2 regions of the Cellulosimicrobium sp. TH-20 genome follow, and region 2 is predicted to be linked to the other one. Evidence: riboswitches for the same ligand, from Rfam matches in the RefSeq annotation. Region 2 holds a riboswitch; the other holds the start of a gene.
The links. A riboswitch is a leader RNA that binds a small molecule or an ion and turns the genes downstream of it on or off. The one in region 2 is predicted to bind S-adenosylmethionine.

Region 1: another riboswitch for S-adenosylmethionine. It lies ahead of B8281_RS04485 (methylenetetrahydrofolate reductase); the one in region 2 lies ahead of B8281_RS00750 (NADPH-dependent FMN reductase).

What each region holds. Positions count from the first base shown of each region.
Region 1 covers NZ_CP020857.1:983,098-992,833, forward strand. The annotation lists gene B8281_RS04445 (efflux RND transporter permease subunit) at 1-854, shown strand, start outside; gene B8281_RS04450 (FBP domain-containing protein) at 838-1,344, opposite strand; gene B8281_RS04455 (VOC family protein) at 1,829-2,209, opposite strand; gene atpC (ATP synthase F1 subunit epsilon) at 2,388-2,705, shown strand; gene B8281_RS04465 (VOC family protein) at 2,710-3,108, opposite strand; gene B8281_RS04470 (DUF2630 family protein) at 3,200-3,448, shown strand; gene B8281_RS04475 (hypothetical protein) at 3,499-3,750, shown strand; gene metE (5-methyltetrahydropteroyltriglutamate--homocysteine S-methyltransferase) at 3,808-6,291, opposite strand; gene B8281_RS04485 (methylenetetrahydrofolate reductase) at 6,324-7,385, opposite strand; SAM riboswitch class I at 7,391-7,493, opposite strand; gene B8281_RS04490 (cation acetate symporter) at 7,705-9,228, opposite strand; gene B8281_RS04495 (hypothetical protein) at 9,225-9,509, opposite strand; gene B8281_RS04500 (LytTR family DNA-binding domain-containing protein) at 9,688-9,736, opposite strand, start outside.
Region 2 covers NZ_CP020857.1:154,875-164,610, reverse strand. The annotation lists gene B8281_RS00770 (Dps family protein) at 1-298, opposite strand, end outside; gene B8281_RS00765 (aldo/keto reductase) at 538-1,563, shown strand; gene B8281_RS00760 (hypothetical protein) at 1,677-2,069, shown strand; gene B8281_RS00755 (flavin reductase family protein) at 2,156-2,719, opposite strand; gene B8281_RS00750 (NADPH-dependent FMN reductase) at 2,716-3,315, opposite strand; SAM riboswitch class IV at 3,370-3,472, opposite strand; gene gdhA (NADP-specific glutamate dehydrogenase) at 3,699-5,036, shown strand; gene B8281_RS00740 (hypothetical protein) at 5,214-5,540, shown strand; gene B8281_RS00735 (VOC family protein) at 5,660-6,094, shown strand; gene B8281_RS00730 (organic hydroperoxide resistance protein) at 6,157-6,588, opposite strand; gene B8281_RS00725 (TetR/AcrR family transcriptional regulator) at 6,700-7,308, shown strand; gene B8281_RS00720 (copper homeostasis protein CutC) at 7,416-8,213, shown strand; gene B8281_RS00715 (ABC transporter substrate-binding protein) at 8,577-9,736, shown strand, end outside.

The sequences.
Region 1 (9,736 bases), 830 kb from region 2:
CGCCCGAGGTCACCGTCGTCGACCTCACGCCCGACGTCGGCCCGGGCGGTGACGCGACGGCCCAGGAGGCGCAGGACCTCGTGCACGCCGTGCGCGCCCTCGACACCGACCTGGAGGTGCGGGTCGCCGGACCGGCCGCCGAGGTCGTCGACACCCAGGAGCACCTCGCGCAGCGGCTCCCGCTCGCCGCCGGGGTCGTGGTGCTCGCGACCTTCGTGCTGCTCTTCCTGCTCACCGGCTCGCTCGTGGTGCCGCTCAAGGCCCTCGTGCTCAACCTCCTCACGCTCGCGGCGACGCTCGGCGTCCTCGTCTCCGTGTTCCAGCACGGCGTCGGCGCCTCGCTCCTCGGGTTCGAGCCGTGGGGCGCGCTCGACGTCACGACGCCCCTGCTCGTCGGCATGCTCGTGTTCGGCCTGTCCACCGACTACGAGGTCTTCCTGCTGTCCCGCACCGCGGAGGAGTGGCGCGCCCGCACGCCCGGCGAGGACCCGCGCGTCGCGAACGACCGGGCCGTGCTCCGCGGCATCACCGCGTCCGGCCCGGTCGTCACGACGGCGGCCGTCGCCATCGGCATCGTGTTCCTCGGCTTCGCGGCGGGAGAGCTCGTCGCGATGAAGGAGGTCGGCGTCGGCATGGCCGTCGCCGTGCTCCTCGACGTCACCGTCGTGCGCGGGCTGCTGCTGCCCGCGACGATGACGCTCCTGGGCCGGTGGAACTGGTGGCCCTCCTGGCGCGGGGGAGAGCCCGGGCCCACCGAGGGAGAGCCCGGGTCCGCGGAGGGAGAGCCCGGGTCCGCCGAGGTAGAGCCCGGGTCTGCCGAGGTAGAGCCGAGGTCGGTCACACGTCGCGCATGACCTCGGTGACGAAGCGCGCGGAGCGCTCGCGGAGGCCGTCGACGCGGAGCTCGACGAACAGCTCGCGCATCGACTCGTCGTCGCCCATCTCGGTGCGGGTGGGCGCCCGGCGGACGTTCTGCGAGCAGAGGAACTGCGTGCAGATGAGGGTGCCGACGGTGTTGCCGCGGCGCCCGGCGGCCCCGGCGCGGCGCGCCACGTAGAGGCTGACGTCGTCCGTCACGACGACGTCCTCGCACCACGCGCACACGGCGCGCTTGCGCCGTCCGCCCGTCTTGGCGTCGGTCGAGCGCAGCAGGACGCCGCGCGGCTCGTCGTCGACCTCCACGACGGCGTACGCGAGGAGCGGGGCCTTGCGGTCGCGCCACCCGAGGTAGTCGAGGCGGTCCCAGTCGAGCGTGTCGAGGTCGGGGAGGGTCGCCTGCGCGGCCTCGCGCTTGGACGCGTTGACGAACGACGCGCGGATCTGCTTCTCGGTCAGGGGGTTCATGGGTTCGCTGCTTCCGTGTCAGGACGGTCCGCGGCCCGGCGGGCGTGCACGACGACGCGTGCTCGCCCGGGCGCACGACGGCGCCGCCGGGGGCGGGGAGGACGGCGTGCCCGCAGCCGTCGCGTCGTGACCGGCGCGGCCGCGACGACGGGGTCGTCGGACGGCGGTGCGCCCCGGAGCGAGGCGGGCGTCGGGGACGACGGCCCGCGGCCCGGTGGTCTCAGCGGGTGACGGTGCGGGGGGAGAGGGCGCCCGAGCAGGCCGCCATGGCCACCTCGCAGCCTGCGGTGCCGTGCATCCGCGTCTCCTCGTCCCGTGCGGCGCGCCGGCGGCGCGATCCTGACTCGTGGTCGTGCCCATCCGGCACGACGGACGGCTGCCCTCGGCAACCGTCACCCTCGATGGTGCGCCTCGGCCCCCGCCGTCGTCAACGTGATTGCCGCCCGGGCCGCCACGCACCCCGCTCGACGGCCGACGCCGTCCCTCAGGACGTGGCCCAGACGCCCAGCTCGTTGCCGCTCGGGTCGAGGAAGTGGAACCGGCGGCCGCCGGGGAACTCGTACGGGCCCTCGACCACCTCGCCGCCCGCGTTCCGGACGGCGGCGAGCGTCGCGTCGAGGTTCTCGGAGAACAGCAGGACGAACGGACCGCCGCGGGTCACGTCGCCCGACTCGGCCAGACGCAGACCGCCGGCCTCGTCCGCGCCGGACTCCGCCGCCGTGCGGATCCCGGCGTACCCGGGGCCGTAGGGGACGAACTCCCAGCCGAAGGCCGCGCCGTAGAACGCCTGCGCGGCGGCGAGCTCGGTCACGGGGAGCTCGACGTAGTCGATGGAGTGGTGGATGCCGTGCGCGTGGTTGCTCATGCGCCCATCGTGACGTGGGCCACCCACGGGCCACCCGCGGGCCGCCCGCCGGCACCACCGCGGCGGGTGCTTCCCCGGTGACCTTCGGCCCCGCCCGGGTGACGAAGTGCCGGGCCCGGCGAGCGGGTCGCTCGGCCAGACTCGGGGGTTCCGCCGTCCGCCGTCCGGGAGGAACTCCGTGCCCGTCGCCCTGCCGTCCCCGTCCGAGACCGCCGCACCCGCCGGGGAGCGGCTGGTGTCCGTGGAGGTGGTGGTGCCGTCCGGGGTGTTCTGGGCGGGGGAGGCGCGGAGCGTGACGGTCCCGGCGGCGTCGGGCACGCTGGGCATCCTGCCGCGGCACCAGCCGGTCGCGGCGTCGCTCATGGCGGGCCGGGTGCGTCTGCGCACCCCGGACCGCCCGACGGCCGAGCTGCGGATCGGGGGCGGGTTCCTCGTCGTCGACCAGGACGAGGTGACGATCCTCGCCGACGACGCGACATGGGTGCGCGCTCGGTAGCCCGCTACGCGGGGTCGGTCGTCGTCCCGAGCTGCACGACGACGACCCGGTGCCCGTCGGGGTCGTGGACGTGCGCGAACCGGTCGCCGGTCTCGGCGTCGGCGTCGGGCCCGACGAACGGCTCGACCCCGGCCGCGGCGAGGCGTGCGAGGGTCGCGTCGAGGTCGTCGACGTAGAGCACGAGGTTGGGCAGGCCGTGACGCACGAGCGGGGCGCCGCCCTCGGGGAGCGGCACGAGCCACAGACCCGGCTCGTCGACGCGCCCCGGGCCGACGTGGAGGAGCGGGAACCCCTCGGTCTCTCCCTGGAACAACGTGCGGAAGCCGAACCCGTCGGCCCAGAACGCGGCGCTCGCGTCCAGGTCGTGGCAGAGCAGGACCGTGCGCCCGATCGTCGTCGTCATGCGACGAGCCTAGGGCGCACCGCCGACGCCGCGCCCGCGGGGGGCCGGCCTCCCGGGGCGCGCCCGCGCCGTCGGGCATACCGTGGACGGCATGGCGACCGACGGCGGCATCCGCAGGACGATCAGCGACCTCGTGGCGCAGGAGCGCGAGCTCCGCGAGCAGCTCGCGCAGGGGGAGATCACCGGGGGCGAGGAGCACGAGCGGCTCCGGGCGATCGAGGTCGAGCTCGACCAGTGCTGGGACCTGCTGCGCCAGCGCGGCGCCGCCCGGGAGTTTGGCCGCGACCCCGATGCGGCGACGGTGCGAGACCCCGGTACGGTGGAGAACTACCTGGACTGATCGCCGACGGCGACGTCCGGCTCCCGTTCCGACCTCAGAAGGAGAACCCCATGACCACGTCCAGCGAGCAGGCGGCGCACAGCCCCCTCCCCACCGGGACCGAAGGGCGCGACATCCCCGGTCACGCGGGCGCGGTCGCACGGTTCGTCGTGGCGTTCGCGCTGTTCGTCGGCGGGCTCGTGCTCATGGGCTCGGGCATGTCCGGCGTCGACGGCGGTGTGTGGCTCTTCGTGGGCGGCCTCGCCGCGGCGACGCTCGCCTTCGCCCTCCCGATGGCGGGCACGGGCACGACCGAGCGCTGACACCCTCGACACGGAGGCCGGGTCCCGACGGGACCCGGCCTCCGGCGTCTCCCGGGGTCAGCCGAGCGTGGCCCGGACGGCCTTCGCCGCGGTGACGAGGTGCTCGAGCGACGGCACGGTCTCCTCGTAGCGGCGGGTCTTCAGGCCGCAGTCCGGGTTGACCCAGACGACGCGCGGGTCGATCGACTTCACCGCGAGCTCCAGCAGCTCGGTGACCTCCTCCGTCGAAGGCACGCGCGGGCTGTGGATGTCGTAGACGCCCGGCCCGATGCCGCGGGAGTACCCGGCGTCGCGCAGCTCCGGCACGATCTCCATGCGCGAGCGCGCCGCCTCGACCGACGTCACGTCGGCGTCGAGGCCGTCGATCGCGCCGATGACCTCGCCGAACTCCGAGTAGCACAGGTGCGTGTGGATCTGCGTCGCCGCCTCCACGCCCGACGTCGCGAGCCGGAACGACCCGACGGACCAGTCGAGGTACGCCGGCTGGTCCGCGCGGCGCAGCGGCAGGAGCTCGCGCAGCGCGGGCTCGTCGACCTGGACGATCCCGATGCCGGCGGCCTCGAGGTCCGCGATCTCGTCGCGCAGCGCGAGGCCCACCTGGTTCGCCGTGTCGCCGAGCGGCTGGTCGTCGCGCACGAACGACCACGCGAGGATCGTCACCGGCCCGGTGAGCATGCCCTTGACGGGCTTCTCGGTGAGCGACGCCGTGTACGCGGACCACTCGACGGTGATCGGCGCCGGGCGCGTCACGTCGCCCCACAGGATCGGCGGGCGCACGCAGCGCGACCCGTACGACTGGACCCAGCCGTTCGCCGTGACGGCAAACCCGTCGAGGTGCTCCGCGAAGTACTGCACCATGTCGTTGCGCTCCGGCTCGCCGTGCACGAGCACGTCGAGGCCCAGCTCCTCCTGGAGCGCGACGACGCGCGCGATCTCCTCGCGCATCGCGGTCGTGTAGTCCGCGTCCGCGAGCTCGCCCTTCGTCCACAGCGCGCGGGCGCGGCGGATCTCGGGCGTCTGCGGGAACGACCCGATCGTCGTCGTGGGCAGCAGCGGCAGGTTCAGGCGCGCCTCCTGCGCCGCCGCGCGCTCGGTGTACGCGCCGCGCGCGAAGTCCGCGTCGGTCAGCGCGGCCGCGCGCTCGCGCACCGCGGGCACGACGACGCCGCTCGCCTCCGCGCGTGACGCCACCGCCGCGCGGGACGCCTCGATCTCCTCCGCGACGGCGTCGCGACCCTCCGTGAGGGCCCGGGCGAGCGTCGCGACCTCGCCGACCTTCTGGTCCGCGAACGCGAGCCAGTCGCGCAGGCGCGGGTCGAGCGTCGTGCCCGACGCCGTGCCGGGCTCGGCGAACGTCTCGTCCTCGACGTCGTGCGGCACGTGCAGCAGCGACGTCGACGTGCCGACGGCGACCGCGCCCGCACCGAGGCTGCGCGCGGCGGTCAGCGTGTCGAGCTTTGCCGAGAGGTCGGCGCGCCACACGTTGTGCCCGTCGATCGCGCCGACGACGAGCGTCTTCGTCAGGAGGTCGTCGTAGGGCGAGTCCGGAAGGTCCGCACGGACGGCGTCGATCGCGATCGCTTCGACGTCCGTGCCCGCGAGGGTCGCCAGGAAGTCGAAGGTCGCGCCGTCGCCGTCCGGCGACGTCTCCAGCCCGCCGAACGGCGTGGCGACGAGGATCGCGGGCCGCGCGTCCTGCGCCGAACCAGGGGTTGCCGCCGGGTTTGCGGACGAGGCCGCCGAAGACCCCGGGCTCGGCACCGGGCGGAGGTCGGTCGCGAGGGCGCGGTACGCGGACCCCACGGCGGCGGCGAGCTCGGTGAACGGCACGTCGACCGAGTCGGTGACGAGGATCGGCTCGTCGAGCTGGACCCACGGCGCCCCCGCCGCGGCGAGCGCGCGCAGCAGGTCGGCGTAGGCGGCGACGACGTCGTCGAGGCGGTCGAGCGGCGAGTACCCGGCGGGCGCGTCGTCCGCGGCCTTGGACAGCGCGAGGAACGTGACCGGCCCGACGACGACGGGCCGCGTCACGACGCTTGCCTCCTTGGTCTCGACGAACTCGCGGACGACGCGGTCGTCGACGAAGCGGATCGGGGTGTCCGGGCCGATCTCGGGGACCAGGTAGTGGTAGTTGGTGTCGAACCACTTGGTCATCTCGAGCGGGGCGTCGTCCCCCTGGCCGCGCGCCACGGTGAAGTAGCCCGCGAGGTCGAGGCGGCCGGCGTCGTCGGTGAGCGACGCGAACCGCGACGGGACCGCCCCGAGGGCCGCGGCGACGTCGAGCACCTGGTCGTAGAAGGAGAACGACCCGGGGACCGAGGCGTCGTCGGCGCCGAGGCCGAGGTCGACGAGCCGGCGGACGGTCGCGAGGCGCAGCTCGCGGGCCGTGGCCTCGAGCTCGTCGGCCGACGTCTTGCCGGCCCAGAACGCCTCGACGGCCTTCTTCAGCTCGCGGCGGCGCCCGATGCGCGGGTAGCCGAGCACGGTGCCGGCGGGAAAACCGACCGGGTTCTGGGTAGGGGAGGGTACGGAAGTGGCCATGATCGAAACCTCTTGCTGGTCCGGAGGACCGGTCAGACGGGCGCGCCGTGCGTGGCGGCGCTCGTCGTGGGCAGGGAGGTGCCGGTGACCCACGGCCCGCTGGCCAGGTCCGGGACGAGCGGGGCGGCGGCGGCGCTGGCGCCGCCCCCGGTCCCGACCGACCCGCCGCCGAGGTGGACACCCTCGAGCAGGTCAAGAGCGGCGCGGTGCTTGTTGAACGTGTACACGTGCAGACCGGGCGTGCCCGCGTCGAGGACGCGCTGCGCGAGGTCGACCGAGTACGCGATCCCGTAGGCGTGCTGCGCCTCCGGGTCGGGCAGGGCGTCGAGCGCGTCCAGCAGGTGCTGGGGCGCGCGCACGCCCGTGAGCTCCTCGACGCGACGGAGCCGCGCGGGCTCCGTCGTGGGCAGCAGCCCGGCGAGGATGGGGATCGTCACGCCGGCCGCGCGGGCCTCGGCGACGAAGTCGGTGTACGACGACGCGTCGTAGAAGAGCTGCGTGATCGCGAAGCTCGCGCCGGCCTGCTGCTTCTGCCAGAGGCGGCGCACCTCCTGGGTGCGCGTCGTGCCGGCGGCGGGGTTCCCGTCGCAGAACGTCGCGACGGCGATCGTCAGCGGCCGGGCTGCGCCGCGCAGCGCGACGGCGGGGTCGGACGCGCAGCGCGACGCCTCGACCTCGCGCAGCAGCGCGACGAGCTCGGTCGACGACCGGACGCCGTCGGGCGCGGGCTGCCAGTCCGGCTGGTCGCGCGGCGGGTCGCCCCGCAGCGCGAGGAAGCTCCGCACGCCCTCGTCGAGGAAGTCGGTGATGACCGACTCCACGTCCTCGCGCGACGCCCCGACGCACGTGAGGTGTGCGATCGGCAGCACGGGCGTGCCCTGGAGCAGGCGTCCGACGACCTGGCGCGCGGTCGCGCGGTCGGTGCCCGCGGCGCCGTACGTCACGGACACGAAGTCGGGGTGCGTCGCGACGAGACGGCGTGCCGTCTCCCAGAACTTCGGGGCCGCGTCCGGTCGGCGCGGGGGCATGAGCTCGAACGACACCGTCGGCCGAGGACGGCCCGGACGGTGCGCGAAGGATGCCTCTGAGGTCATGCGTCACTCCATCGACCCTGGCGTTAGCACCTTTGTCCTCGGGAGGCTTCCGTCGGCGGGTTGCTGCGGTGTCGTCGAGCCAGGACTCTCGACCGCTCTGGATGGTTGGCACGATCCTACGACCCATCCGACATGCGGTCGAGAGCGCCCGCCAGGTGAGATGCGGAGGGATCGGCCGGAGGCGTAGCGGCGCCCCGCGCTACGGATCTCAGGCTCTCTACGCTACGAATTTCAGGTTTCCTACGCTACAGATTTCAGGTGCTCGAGCGAGGTCCCAGACACCGACCATGGCGACGGGTCGTCGTCGGCCTTGCAGGTCTCAGGCCCTCCGGCGCTCGGGCACGTGCAGGCGGCGGAGGAACCGGTCGGTGCGCAGCGGCGGCCCGCGCCGGTCGAGGAGCGACACGACGACGACGGTCGCCGTCGCGAGCGGGATGGTCCAGGCGGCGGGCTGGGCGAGCAGGGCGCGCACGACGCCGGGGACGCCGTCGGCCGTGCTGCCGGACGGGCTCCCGTACCCCGCAGCGACGAGCGCGGACGACGCGAGCAGCGCCGTCGCGCACAGGACGGCGCCCACGACCATGCCCGCCACCGCGCCGCGCGCGGTGAGGCCGCGCCACCACACGCCGAGCAGGATCACGGGGGACAGGGCCGACGCCGCGAAGACGAACACCGTCCCGACGCTCGTCACGAGGCCCTGCGGGATGGTGACGAGCGCGAACGCGAGCGGGATGAGCGTGCACGCGACCGCCGACCAGCGGAAGGACCGCACGGTGCCGCCGAACAGGTCCTGGCTCACGACGCCCGCCAGAGCGACCACGAGCCCCGACGACGTCCCGAGGAACGCGGCGAACGCCCCGGCGACGACGAGCGCGGCGAGGAGCTCGCCGCCGAGCCCGGGCACGAGGCGGGTCGGCAGCGTGAGGACGACGGTGTCCGCCACCCCGGGCGCCGCGAGGTCGGGCGCGACGACCCGCGCCACGAGCCCGAGCGTGCTCGACACCATGTAGAACACGCTGATCATGACGAGCACGACGACGGTCGTGCGGCGGGCCGAGCCGCCGTCGGGCGAGGTGTAGAAGCGCACGAGGACGTGCGGCAGGCCGGTCGTGCCGAGCAGGAGGGCGAGCAGGAGCGAGACGGTGGCGTACGCGTCGAGGCCGCCCGGCCCGGCCTCGTGGGGGAACACGGCGGCGGGGTCGAACGTGACGACGGCGCCGCCGGGCTCGAACGCCCCGCCGAGCGCCATGAGCACGAAGACGAGCGGCACCGCGAGCGCGGTGAGCTTGACCCAGAACTGGAACGCCTGGACGAACGTGATGGAGCGCATCCCGCCCGCGGCGACGACGGCGCTCACCACGACCGCGATCCCCACCGAGCCGACCCACGGCGGCACCGCGGCCACGCTCGTGATGACGAGCGCCGCCCCGTGGAGCTGCGGCACCACGTAGAGCCACCCGATGACGAGCACGAGCACGCTCGTCACGCGGCGCGCGACCACGGAGTCGAGCCGGGCGTGCACGAAGTCGGGGATCGTGTACGCGCCGCTGCGCCGCAGGGGGCCCGCGACGAACAGCAGGACGAGCAGGTAGCCCGCCGCGTACCCCACGGGGAACCAGAACGCCTCCGCGCCGGACAGCAGCACGAGGCCGGAGAGCCCGAGGAACGTGCCCGCAGACAGGTACTCGCCGCTGATCGCCGACGCGTTCCAGACCGGCCGCACGGTGCGCGACGCGACGAAGAAGTCGCTCGTGGTGCGCGAGATCCGCAGGCCGTAGAACCCGATGAGGCCGGTGGCGAGCAGGAGCAGCGCGATCGCGACGAGGGGCAGCGCGCTGGTCACGGCGCACCGCCGTCGTCGGGGCCGGGCTCGTCGGGCCCGCCCGCGCCCTCGGCGAGCGCGCGGTACCGGCGCTCGTTGCGCGCCGCCGCGACCGCGAAGACGACCGCGAACGCGACGATCACCGGGTAGAAGCCGTACGCGTGCACGAGCCACGGCAGCGGCACGCCGAGCAGCACGACGTCGTCCAGCGCGGGCACGCCGCTCATCGTCACCGTGAGCAGCGTGACGACCGCGAGGAACGACGCCACGCACGCCAGCCCGAGCCGGAGCTGGGCCCGCACGAGCCCGCGCGTGTAGGCGGTCGCGGCGTCGTCCGGCTCGCCGGAGCGTGCCGTGCCCGACGGCGCCCCACCCCCGGGACGGCGCCCTCACCGGGGCCGGGGCGAGGGCCGGGGCGCGCCGCGGGGAGGTCGGTGGACCGGACGCGCACGCGCGCGTCCCGACGCGGGTCGGTGCCCGTCACGGCGCGCCCCGGTGCGGCCCGAGGAGCGCCTCGCGCACGGCGGGC
Region 2 (9,736 bases):
CGGCCGGGTACGGCGAGAGGTCCGTCGTCGTCGCGACGGTCTCGGTGCGGCCGTCGGGCACGACCTGGAGCGCGCGCATGCGCTCGGCGACGGTGTCGCTGTGCTCGCGCGCGGCGTCCACGACGTCGTCGAGCTGGAGGTGCAGGTCGCGGAACCCGCGGCCCGTGACGTTCCAGTGGGCCTGCTTGCCCTGGACGTGCAGGTCGACGAGCGCGACGAGCACACGCTGCAGGTGGGCGCGGAGCTTCTCCGACGCCTCGAAGCGTGCCGTCGTGCGGTGGATGGTGGGTGCGGACATGGTGCTCCTCGCTCTCTCGGGGGTCGCCCGGAATCGTGCGGCGGTCACCCGGCTTCCGTCGGTGCCGTTCACTTGAACGATTCCAGACTAGGTCGCATTCCGCGCGCCCGCCAGCAAGGAGAGGCGTGCCTGACCTGCGGCGGCGCTCGTCCCGCAGCCCGGCGTGTCACGTCCTCTCGCCAGGTGAGAGGACGGCGTCCGCCCTTGCCCCCGGCGGCGCGCGGTGGTCCGCTGGGGCCATGACCGACACCTCCCGGACCCCCGCCCCCGGCACCCTCCCGTCGCGCACGCTCGGCACCGGCGGGGCGGCGCTCGCCGTCTCCGCCGTCGGGTTCGGCGGCATGTCCGTCACCGACGCCTACGGCCCCGCGGTCGCCGCGGAGGCCGAGGCCGTGCTGCGCCGCGCGCTCGATCTCGGCGTGACGCTCTTCGACACGGCCGACGTCTACGGCCACGGCCGCAACGAGGAGCTGTTCGGCCGGGTCCTCGGGCCGCACCGGGACGAGATCGTCCTCGCGTCGAAGTTCGGGCTCCCGCCCGCGGGCGGCCACCCCGACGGGCGTCCGGTCGACGGCCGCCCCGAGTACGTCCGTGCCGCAGTCGACGCGAGCCTGCGCCGCCTCGGCACCGACCGCCTCGACCTGTACTACCTGCACCGCGTCGACCCCCAGGTGCCCATCGAGGACACGGTGGGCGCGCTCGCCGAGCTCGTGGAGGCCGGGAAGGTCCGCGGCATCGGTCTCTCGGAGCCGTCCGCCGCGACCGTGCGCCGCGCGCACGCCGTGCACCCCGTGACGGCCGTGCAGAGCGAGTACTCGCTGTGGACGCGCGACCCGGAGGACGAGGTGCTGCCGACGCTGCGCGAGCTCGGGGTCGGCTTCGTGCCCTTCTCGCCGCTCGGCCGGGGCATCCTCACCGGGACCGTGGACGCCACCGACGGCTTCGCGGAGGACGACGTGCGCCGCGCCCACGCCCGGTACGCCGGCGAGGCGTTCGAGCACAACCGCGGCCTCGTGCGCTCCCTGGAGCAGCTCGCCGCGGAGCACGGCGTCACGACGGCGCAGCTCGCGCTCGCGTGGCTCCTCGCGCAGGGCGACGACGTCGTCCCGATCCCGGGGACGAAGCGCGTCGCATACCTGGAGCAGAACGTCGCGGCGGCCGCGGTCGAGCTCACGCCGGACGACGTCGCGACGATCGGCGCGGCGATCCCGCGCGCGGCCGTCCAGGGCGTGCGGCACCCGCAGCCGGACCTCCTCGACGGCTGACCTGCCGCGCGGGCCGGCGGCGAGGGCAGGGGGCCGCCCACCCTGCCTCGCGGGGCCGGGGAGACCTAGACTGGAGAGGTCCTGTGGGTCTCCCCGCGCAGAGGTCGGCTCCGATGTCGTGGCTGCTCATGATCTGGTGCGCGACGGCGTGCACGGCCGCCGCCGCGTGGTGGGTGCTGCGCCGGGCCGGGCGACCTCCGAGCCACCGGGCGGGCGGGCGCCGTCGTGCCGCCGCGGCCCCGGACCCGCTCACGACGCTCGCGCTCCAGGTGCGGCTCACCGCGCTCGCCGCGGAGCTCCGGCGCATCGAGGCCGACCCGGACGTCTACGCGCGCGCCCACCACTACCTAGCGGTCCAGGGCGCCTACGACGCGCTGCTGCGCGAGGCCTGCCGGCTCACGGGGCTCCCGGTCGCGGACGCGCCCCTGCGCGCGGGCTTCCGCACCGGCGACGACGAGCGGTTCCGCGAGGAGCTCGAGCTCAGCGCGCGCGGCTGGAGCTGGTGACGGACCACCCGTGAGGGGCGGCACGGGACGGGCGAGGGGCCCGACGGCGGGACGTCCGCCGTCGGGCCCCTCGCCCGTCCGCGCGCTCAGAGCGCGGAGTGGTCGCCGATCCGGTGGTAGGTGCGGTCGTGGTAGACGAGCGGCGACGCCGCCGCCTCCCGCGGCGCCCCGGGCGCGGCGCCGACGCTCGACGCGAGCGCGCGCAGCGAGACGAGGTAGGAGTCGCCCACCGGGGTGCGCTGGACGACCCGCCCGCGCACCCACGACAGCGCGCCGTCGATCACGGGCTCGCCCGTCGGCAGGCGCGACCAGCCGCCGTCCGCGAACCGGTCGATGCCGCTCGTCGCGAACCGGGCCGAGACGTCGTCCTGGTGGTCCGCGAGGAAGCTCACGGTCAGCGTGCGCGCGGTCGAGACCGCGGGCCACGACGACGACGTGGACGCGAGCGAGAACGCGAGCAGCGGGGGCGCGGCGGAGACGGAGATGACCGACGTCGCGGTGAAGCCGACGAGGCGGTCGCCGTGCTCGAGCGCGACGACGGCGACGCCCGCGGGGTGGCCGCGGAACACGGCCTTGTACTCGTCGGGGGAGAGCTGGGGCTCGTCCTGCTCGGCCAGGAGGGCCTCCAGGTGGGTGAGCTCGGCGGTCATCGGGCCACCCCCGCGAACGCGTCGGCGACAGCCTCGTCGGTGCTGGCCGCCGGGCGGTCCTCCGCCGGGGGGAGCGGTGCCGTGGCGCGGCGCAGGGCGTCGCCCTGGCGCGCGAGCCACGCGTCCACGACCGGTCCCAGGTCCGCGAGCTGCGGCTCGGTGACCGTGAGCGACCGGGTCGGGACGACGGCGCCGAGCTCGACGAGCACGGGTCGCAGGTGCACCTCCCCGACGAGCGCGTGCGCCGGGTTCCCGGACACGACGAGCGGGACCACGACGACGCCCGCGAGCCCGTCGGGGCCGTAGAGGTCGAGGAAGGCCTTGAGCAGCCCGGTGTACGACGCCTTGTAGACCGGCGTCGCCACGACGGCGACGGTCGCCCGGGCGAGCTGCTCACGGGCGGCGTCGGCCGCCGGGTGGTCGGCGGCGAGCACCTCGCCGGCGAGTGACGCCAGGTCGACCGTGGCGACGTCGTCCGCGCCGAGGAGGTCGGCGACGCGGCGCGCGACCGTCTCGGCGGCGCCGAGCGTGCGCGAGCCGGGCCGCGGGTTGCCCGAGACGGCGAGCACCGTCGGGTGGGTGGGGTGGTGGGTCATGTGCACCTCGCAGTAGTCGTCGATCACGCTTGCCGTGCGGGCCGTCCTCGCCGGTGGCGGGGCAGGCCGGGCCCGGCCTGGTCATCTCCCGGAGCACCCCGCCGTGACAGGGGGTTGCCGGCCAGCGAGCCGGGGCTTGGCGCTGGCGCTCGTGACCTGGGGACGGGTATAGCAACCGCCCCGGGAAACTGCACCGGATCGGTAGGGTTTCTCAGTGGGTGGACGGATGTGTCGTCGTCGGTGACTCCTGTGCCGCCCCGTGCGGTCGCTCGTGCGTTGTGGACGCCCGTGCCGGTGCGCGCGGAGTGAGACGGTGTGACGGGAGCTTCTGGCACAGGCGTACCGTCAGCAGGAGTTCCGCCCGCGTCAGACGAGGAGTACCCATGGACAGCCGACTGCAGTCCGTCTACGACGAGGTCCTGCGTCGCAACCCCGGCGAGGCCGAGTTCCACCAGGCCGTGCGCGAGGTCTTCGACTCGCTCGGCCCCGTGCTGCGCAAGCACCCGCGCTACGTCGAGGCCGCCGTCCTCGAGCGCGTGTGCGAGCCGGAGCGCCAGATCATCTTCCGGGTCCCGTGGGTGGACGACACCGGGCGCGTGCAGATCAACCGCGGCTTCCGCGTCGAGTTCAACTCCGCGCTCGGCCCGTACAAGGGCGGCCTGCGGTTCCACCCGTCGGTCTACCTCGGCATCGTGAAGTTCCTCGGCTTCGAGCAGATCTTCAAGAACTCGCTCACGGGCATGCCCATCGGCGGCGGCAAGGGCGGCTCCGACTTCGACCCGCGCGGGCGGTCCGACGGCGAGGTCATGCGGTTCTGCCAGTCCTTCATGACGGAGCTCTACCGGCACATCGGCGAGAACACGGACGTCCCCGCGGGCGACATCGGCGTGGGCGGCCGCGAGATCGGCTACCTCTTCGGGCAGTACAAGCGCATCACCAACCGGTACGAGTCCGGCGTCCTCACGGGCAAGGGCATCTCGTGGGGCGGCTCGCTCGTCCGCACGGAGGCCACGGGCTACGGCACGGTCCTCTTCGCGCAGAACATGCTGGAGACGCGCGGGCAGGAGCTCGACGGGCGCCGCGTCGTCGTCTCGGGCTCGGGCAACGTCGCGATCTACGCGACGGCCAAGGCGCAGCAGCTCGGCGCGAACGTGGTCGCGTTCTCCGACTCGTCGGGCTACGTCGTCGACGAGGCCGGGGTCGACCTCGAGCTCCTGCGCCAGATCAAGGAGGTCGAGCGCGGGCGCGTCGCCGACTACGCCGCGCGCCGTCCCGGGGCCCGCGTCGTCACCGACGGGTCCATCTGGGACGTGCCGTGCGACGTCGCGCTCCCGTGCGCGACGCAGAACGAGCTCGACGAGGCGGCGGCCAAGCAGCTCGTCGCGAACGGCGTCGTCGCGGTCGCGGAGGGCGCCAACATGCCCACGACGCCGAGCGCCGTCGCGCTGCTCCAGGAGGCGGGCGTCCTCTTCGCGCCGGGCAAGGCCGCCAACGCGGGCGGCGTCGCGACGTCGGCCCTCGAGATGCAGCAGAACGCGTCGCGCGACGCGTGGTCCTTCGAGTACACCGAGGACCGCCTCGCGCAGATCATGGCGGGCATCCACGACCGCTGCGTCGAGACGGCCGACGAGTACGGCACGCCCGGCAACTACGTGCTCGGCGCCAACATCGCGGGCTTCACCAAGGTCGCCGACGCGATCCTCGCGCTCGGCGTCATCTGACCCGAGCCGCACGACGACGGCCGTCGGCGCCCCGCGCAGAGCGGTGGTTCCGGCGGCCGTCGTGCGCGCGAGGCCGGCGCGGCACCGTGCCCCGGCGGAGATCCGCGCCCTGCTGTGGGGCACGGAGCGAGGAGCGACGCTCCACACGGGGTGGCGAGCGGCCTATGCTCGGTCGTCGTGGAGCCCGACGACATGACCGGCCGGCCGGCGAACAGTGCCGGGCGCACGGTCGGGCAGCGCGCCGGCAGCGCGGTCCTCGGCCTCGTGGTGGCGGCGCTCCTCTACGTTCCCGCCTTCCCGCTGGCCTTCGCGGCGCTCTTCTTCGCCGCGGGCGCCTTCGACGACCGGTGCTTCTCCCCGGACGTGGGACGGGTGTGCGCCGCGAATCCCGTCGGAGGAGCGGTGGCGATCGTGCTCGGCGTCGTGCTGCTGATCGCACCCGGCGTGTTCGGGATCTACGCGGGCCGGGCGTCCGAGCCCTCCCGCTCGACGAGTGGCTCCTGACCCGGTCCCGCTGAGTCACGAGCCGCGGCGCAGCGCGCGCGAGGGCGTGTCCGGCCCGGTCTCCCAGCGCGGGAAGAATGCCCTCGGACCGGGAGGGCCCGGGCGCCTAGGGTGGCCGGATGGCGACGATCAGGCAAATCCAGGTCACGTTCGACTGCGCGGAGCCACGGCGCGTCGCCCGGTTCTGGTGCGAGGTGCTGGGCTACGTCCCGGCGCCGCCCCCGGAGGGCTTCGCCACCTGGGACGACGCCGAGGCCTCTCTCCCGGCCGAGGAGCGGGACGCGTGGTCCGCGTGCAGCGACCCCACCGGGGCCGGCCCGCGCCTGTACTTCCAGCGCGTCCCCGAGGGCAAGGTCGTCAAGAACCGCGTGCACCTCGACGTGCGTGCCGGCACCGGGCTCGTGGGTGCCGAGCGCCTCGCCGCGCTCGAGGCCGAGCGCGACCGGCTCGTCGCGCTCGGCGCGACGTGCGTGCGTGCGATGCTCGCGGACGAGGAGAACGAGTCCTGCATCGTCATGCAGGATGTCGAGGGCAACGAGTTCTGCCTGGACTGAACGCCGGGCCCGACCCGCGGGACCGATCCGCGAGCCGGTCCCGGCGGTGGTGCCGGGGTGCCTTACGCGACGGTCGTGCGGACCGTGACGGGGATGTTGCCCCGGGTCGCGAGCGAGTACGGGCAGACGGCGTGCGCGGCCTCCGCGAGCTCCTCGGCGAGTTCCTGGGTGACGCCGCCCCCGAGCTCGACGTGCAGCGTCGCGCCGAGCGAGAAGCCGCCGTCGCCGTTCGGGACGAGGTCGACCTCGGCGACGACGGCCGAGTCCGTCACGGGGACCTTGCGCTGCGCCGCGACCATCTTCAGCGCCGAGTGGAAGCACGACGACCACCCGGCCGCGAACAGCTGCTCGGGGTTGGTCCCGCCACCGGGGCCGCCCATCGCGCGCGGGACCGCGAGCGTGACGTCGAGCTGGCCGTCGTCGGACACGGCGCGGCCTCCGGCGCGGCCGTCGCCGGTCGCTGTGGCCACGGCGGTGTAGAGGGTGTCAGCCATCGAGGTGCCTTTCGAGAGTCGTGATGCGACGTAGAGTTACTAGTACGTCTACATCAAGGAACCTAGACTGGCGGCCGACCGCGCGCAAGGGGCGGAGAGAAGGAGGGGGCCATGGTCGACGACTCGCCGACGTCCGGGGCGACGGGCCGCGGCACCGCGGCGGGCACGCGCCGCCGCATCCTCGAAGCCGCCTCGGCGCTCTTCTACGCCCAGGGCATCCGGGCGACGAGCGCCGACCGGATCATCGAGCAGGTCGGCATCACCAAGGTCACGTTCTACCGCCACTTCCGCACGAAGTCCGACCTCGTCGTCGCGTACCTCGAGCAGCAGGCCGCGCGCGACCGCGCGGTGGTCGACGAGGCCCTGCGCGACGCCGAGCCGCTCGACGCCCTGAGCGCCCTCGCGGGCGCCATCGGCGCCGTGAGCTGCGTGCCCGGCTTCCGCGGCTGCCCGTTCATCAACGCCGCGGCGGAGACGCCCGACCCGCAGGACCCGGTGCGCGTCGTCGTGGACCGCCACCGGCGCTGGACGCGGGACGTGTTCGCGCGGCTCGCGGCGGCGGTCGGCGTCGCGGACGCCGACGCGACCGCGGCGCAGCTCATGATGCTGCGCGACGGCGCGATGGTCGCGGGGTACCTCGGCGACCCGGACGAGGTGGCCGCGACCCTGCGGTCCGCGTGCCTCGCCGCCGTCGCGGCGGGACGGCCGACGCCGGCCTGAGCCCGCGCGCCCGACGCGCTGCCCGGAGTCGTCTACCCTGGCCGACGGCCGCCGTCGTGCGGGTCGCGCGACGCGACGGCCGCCGGACCGGACGACGGGAGAGCGCCATGACGACCACCCACCCCGAGGGCGCCGCGGCGCCCGCGGCCCGCGACGTGGCCCTCGAGCTCGCCGTCCAGGACCCCGACGGCGTCCGTGTGGCCGCGGCCGTGCGTGCCCACCGGGTCGAGCTGTGCGTCGGTCTCGGCGCCACGGGCGGGCTCACGCCCAGCGCCGGGCTCGTCGAGGCCGCGGTCGCCGCCGCGGCGGCGGCCGAGAACTCCGGGCCGCGCGTCGAGGTGCACGTGCTCGTGCGCCCGCGCCCGGGCGGCTTCGTTCTCACGCCCACCGACCTCGACGTCCAGGTGCGCGACGTCCGGGCCGCGGTGGCGGCCGGGGCGCGCGGAGTCGTCGTGGGTGCGCTCACCCCGGACGGCCTGGTCGACGTCGGCGCCGTCCGCACCCTCGTGGACGCCGCCGACGGGCGCGAGGTCACGTTCCACCGCGCCGTCGACGTCGTCGCCGACCCGCTCGCCGCCCTCGACGCGCTCGCGGGGGCCGGGGTCGTGCGCGTGCTCACCTCGGGCGGCGCGTCGCGCAGCATCGACGGCACGGACCGACTGCGCGCCATGGCGGCGCACGCGCGCGACGCGCTCGACGGACGTGTGCAGGTCATGGCCGGCGGGGGAGTGCGGCCGCAGGACGTCGGGGCCCTGGTGGCCGCGGGCGTGGACGCCGTGCACCTCTCGGCCAAGCGCGTCGTCGCGGACGACGCCGGGCCGGGTGGTGGCGGCGACGCCGGCTACGAGGTCACCGACCCCGAGGTCGCGCGGGCCGCGCGCGCCGCGCTGGACGTCGCTCGCTGACCCCGCCCCGGCCCGCTGGCGGCGCTGCCGCCGTACCGCCGCCGACCCCGTCCCCGGCCGCTCGTGCGAGCGCCGCCTGCTGCGCCCGCACGACGCGCTGCGCCCCGCACGGCCCGTGGCGCCCGGACCGGCCGCGGGCCGCCCCCGCTCCCTCCTGACCGCCCCCGGCACCTCGGCCGGACCCCGTCCCACGGGGTCCGGCCGAGCCTGTTCCGGCGCGATCCTGGTATCGATGTCTCAGTTAGGTAACTTTCCTGTCGTATTCGTAGGAGGGCCGGTGGCTATTAGTTAGTGTTCCTGCCACACGCCTGCGGGCGCCGAAGAACGACGTGAGGACGCGTCGTCCATGCGAAAGGACCGAAGATGATTCGAAGCACGGCGCGCAAGCGTCTGCTCACGGCCGCGGCACTCGTGACGGGCGTCTCGCTGCTCGCGAGCGCCTGCACCGGCGGGGGCAACGGCGAGGGCGAGGGCAACGGCGGCGAGGCCCGTGTCCTCAACGTCTGGGCCGGCACCCAGACGCCCATGGTCGCGAACTTCAACCCGTACGCGCCCAACCCGCTGCACGTGACGAACGGCGGCATCTACGAGCCGCTGTTCTTCTACAACCGCGCCGAGGCCGGCGACCCGACGCCCCGCCTGGGCGAGTCCTACGAGTGGAGCGAGGACGGCACCGAGCTGACCGTCAAGATCCGCGAGGGCGTGAAGTGGTCCGACGGCGAGGACTTCACGGTCGAGGACGTCATCTTCTCGTACACCAACGAGGCGGCGAAGCGCGACTACCTGAACACGATCGAGAAGGTCGACGAGTCGACCGTCAAGTTCACGTTCAACGGCGCGCAGTTCACGAGCGCCGTGCAGATCCTCGGCACCACGCTCATGGTCCCCGAGCACCTCTTCAAGGAGGTGTCGGACCTCATCACGTACACGAACGAGGAGCCCGTCGGCACCGGCCCGTTCACGCTCGACACCATCACGAACGCGACCTACACCGTCGTCCCGAACGAGGACTACTGGGGCGGCGAGCCGAAGCTCGAGAAGGTCCGCTTCCTCGCGCTCGACAAGAACCAGAGCGCCCAGGACCTCCTCGCCACCGGCAAGATCGACTGGACCACGATGTTCATCGCGGACCCGGACACGGTCACCGGCGGCGGCCAGGTCTCGCTGCTCAACACCCCGCAGGACCCGACCACGATCATGTCGTGCTCGAACGCGGCGCTCGGCTGCGCGGGCCCGCAGACGGACCTCGCCGTCCGCCAGGCGGTCAACCTGCTCGTCGACCGCGGCGAGATCAACGAGAAGGCGTTCTCGGGCCACGCGGCCGTCGCGTCGCCGTCGCTCGCGCTCGTCGGTCGTGACGACCGCTGGATCTCCCCCGAGATCGAGAAGGAGAGCCCGCAGGAGGGCGACCCGGCCGAGGCGGCCAAGGTCCTCGAGGCGGCCGGCTACACCAAGGGTGCCGACGGCATCTTCGAGAAGGACGGCCAGAAGCTCTCGGTCGACCTCATCTCGGTCGACGGCTG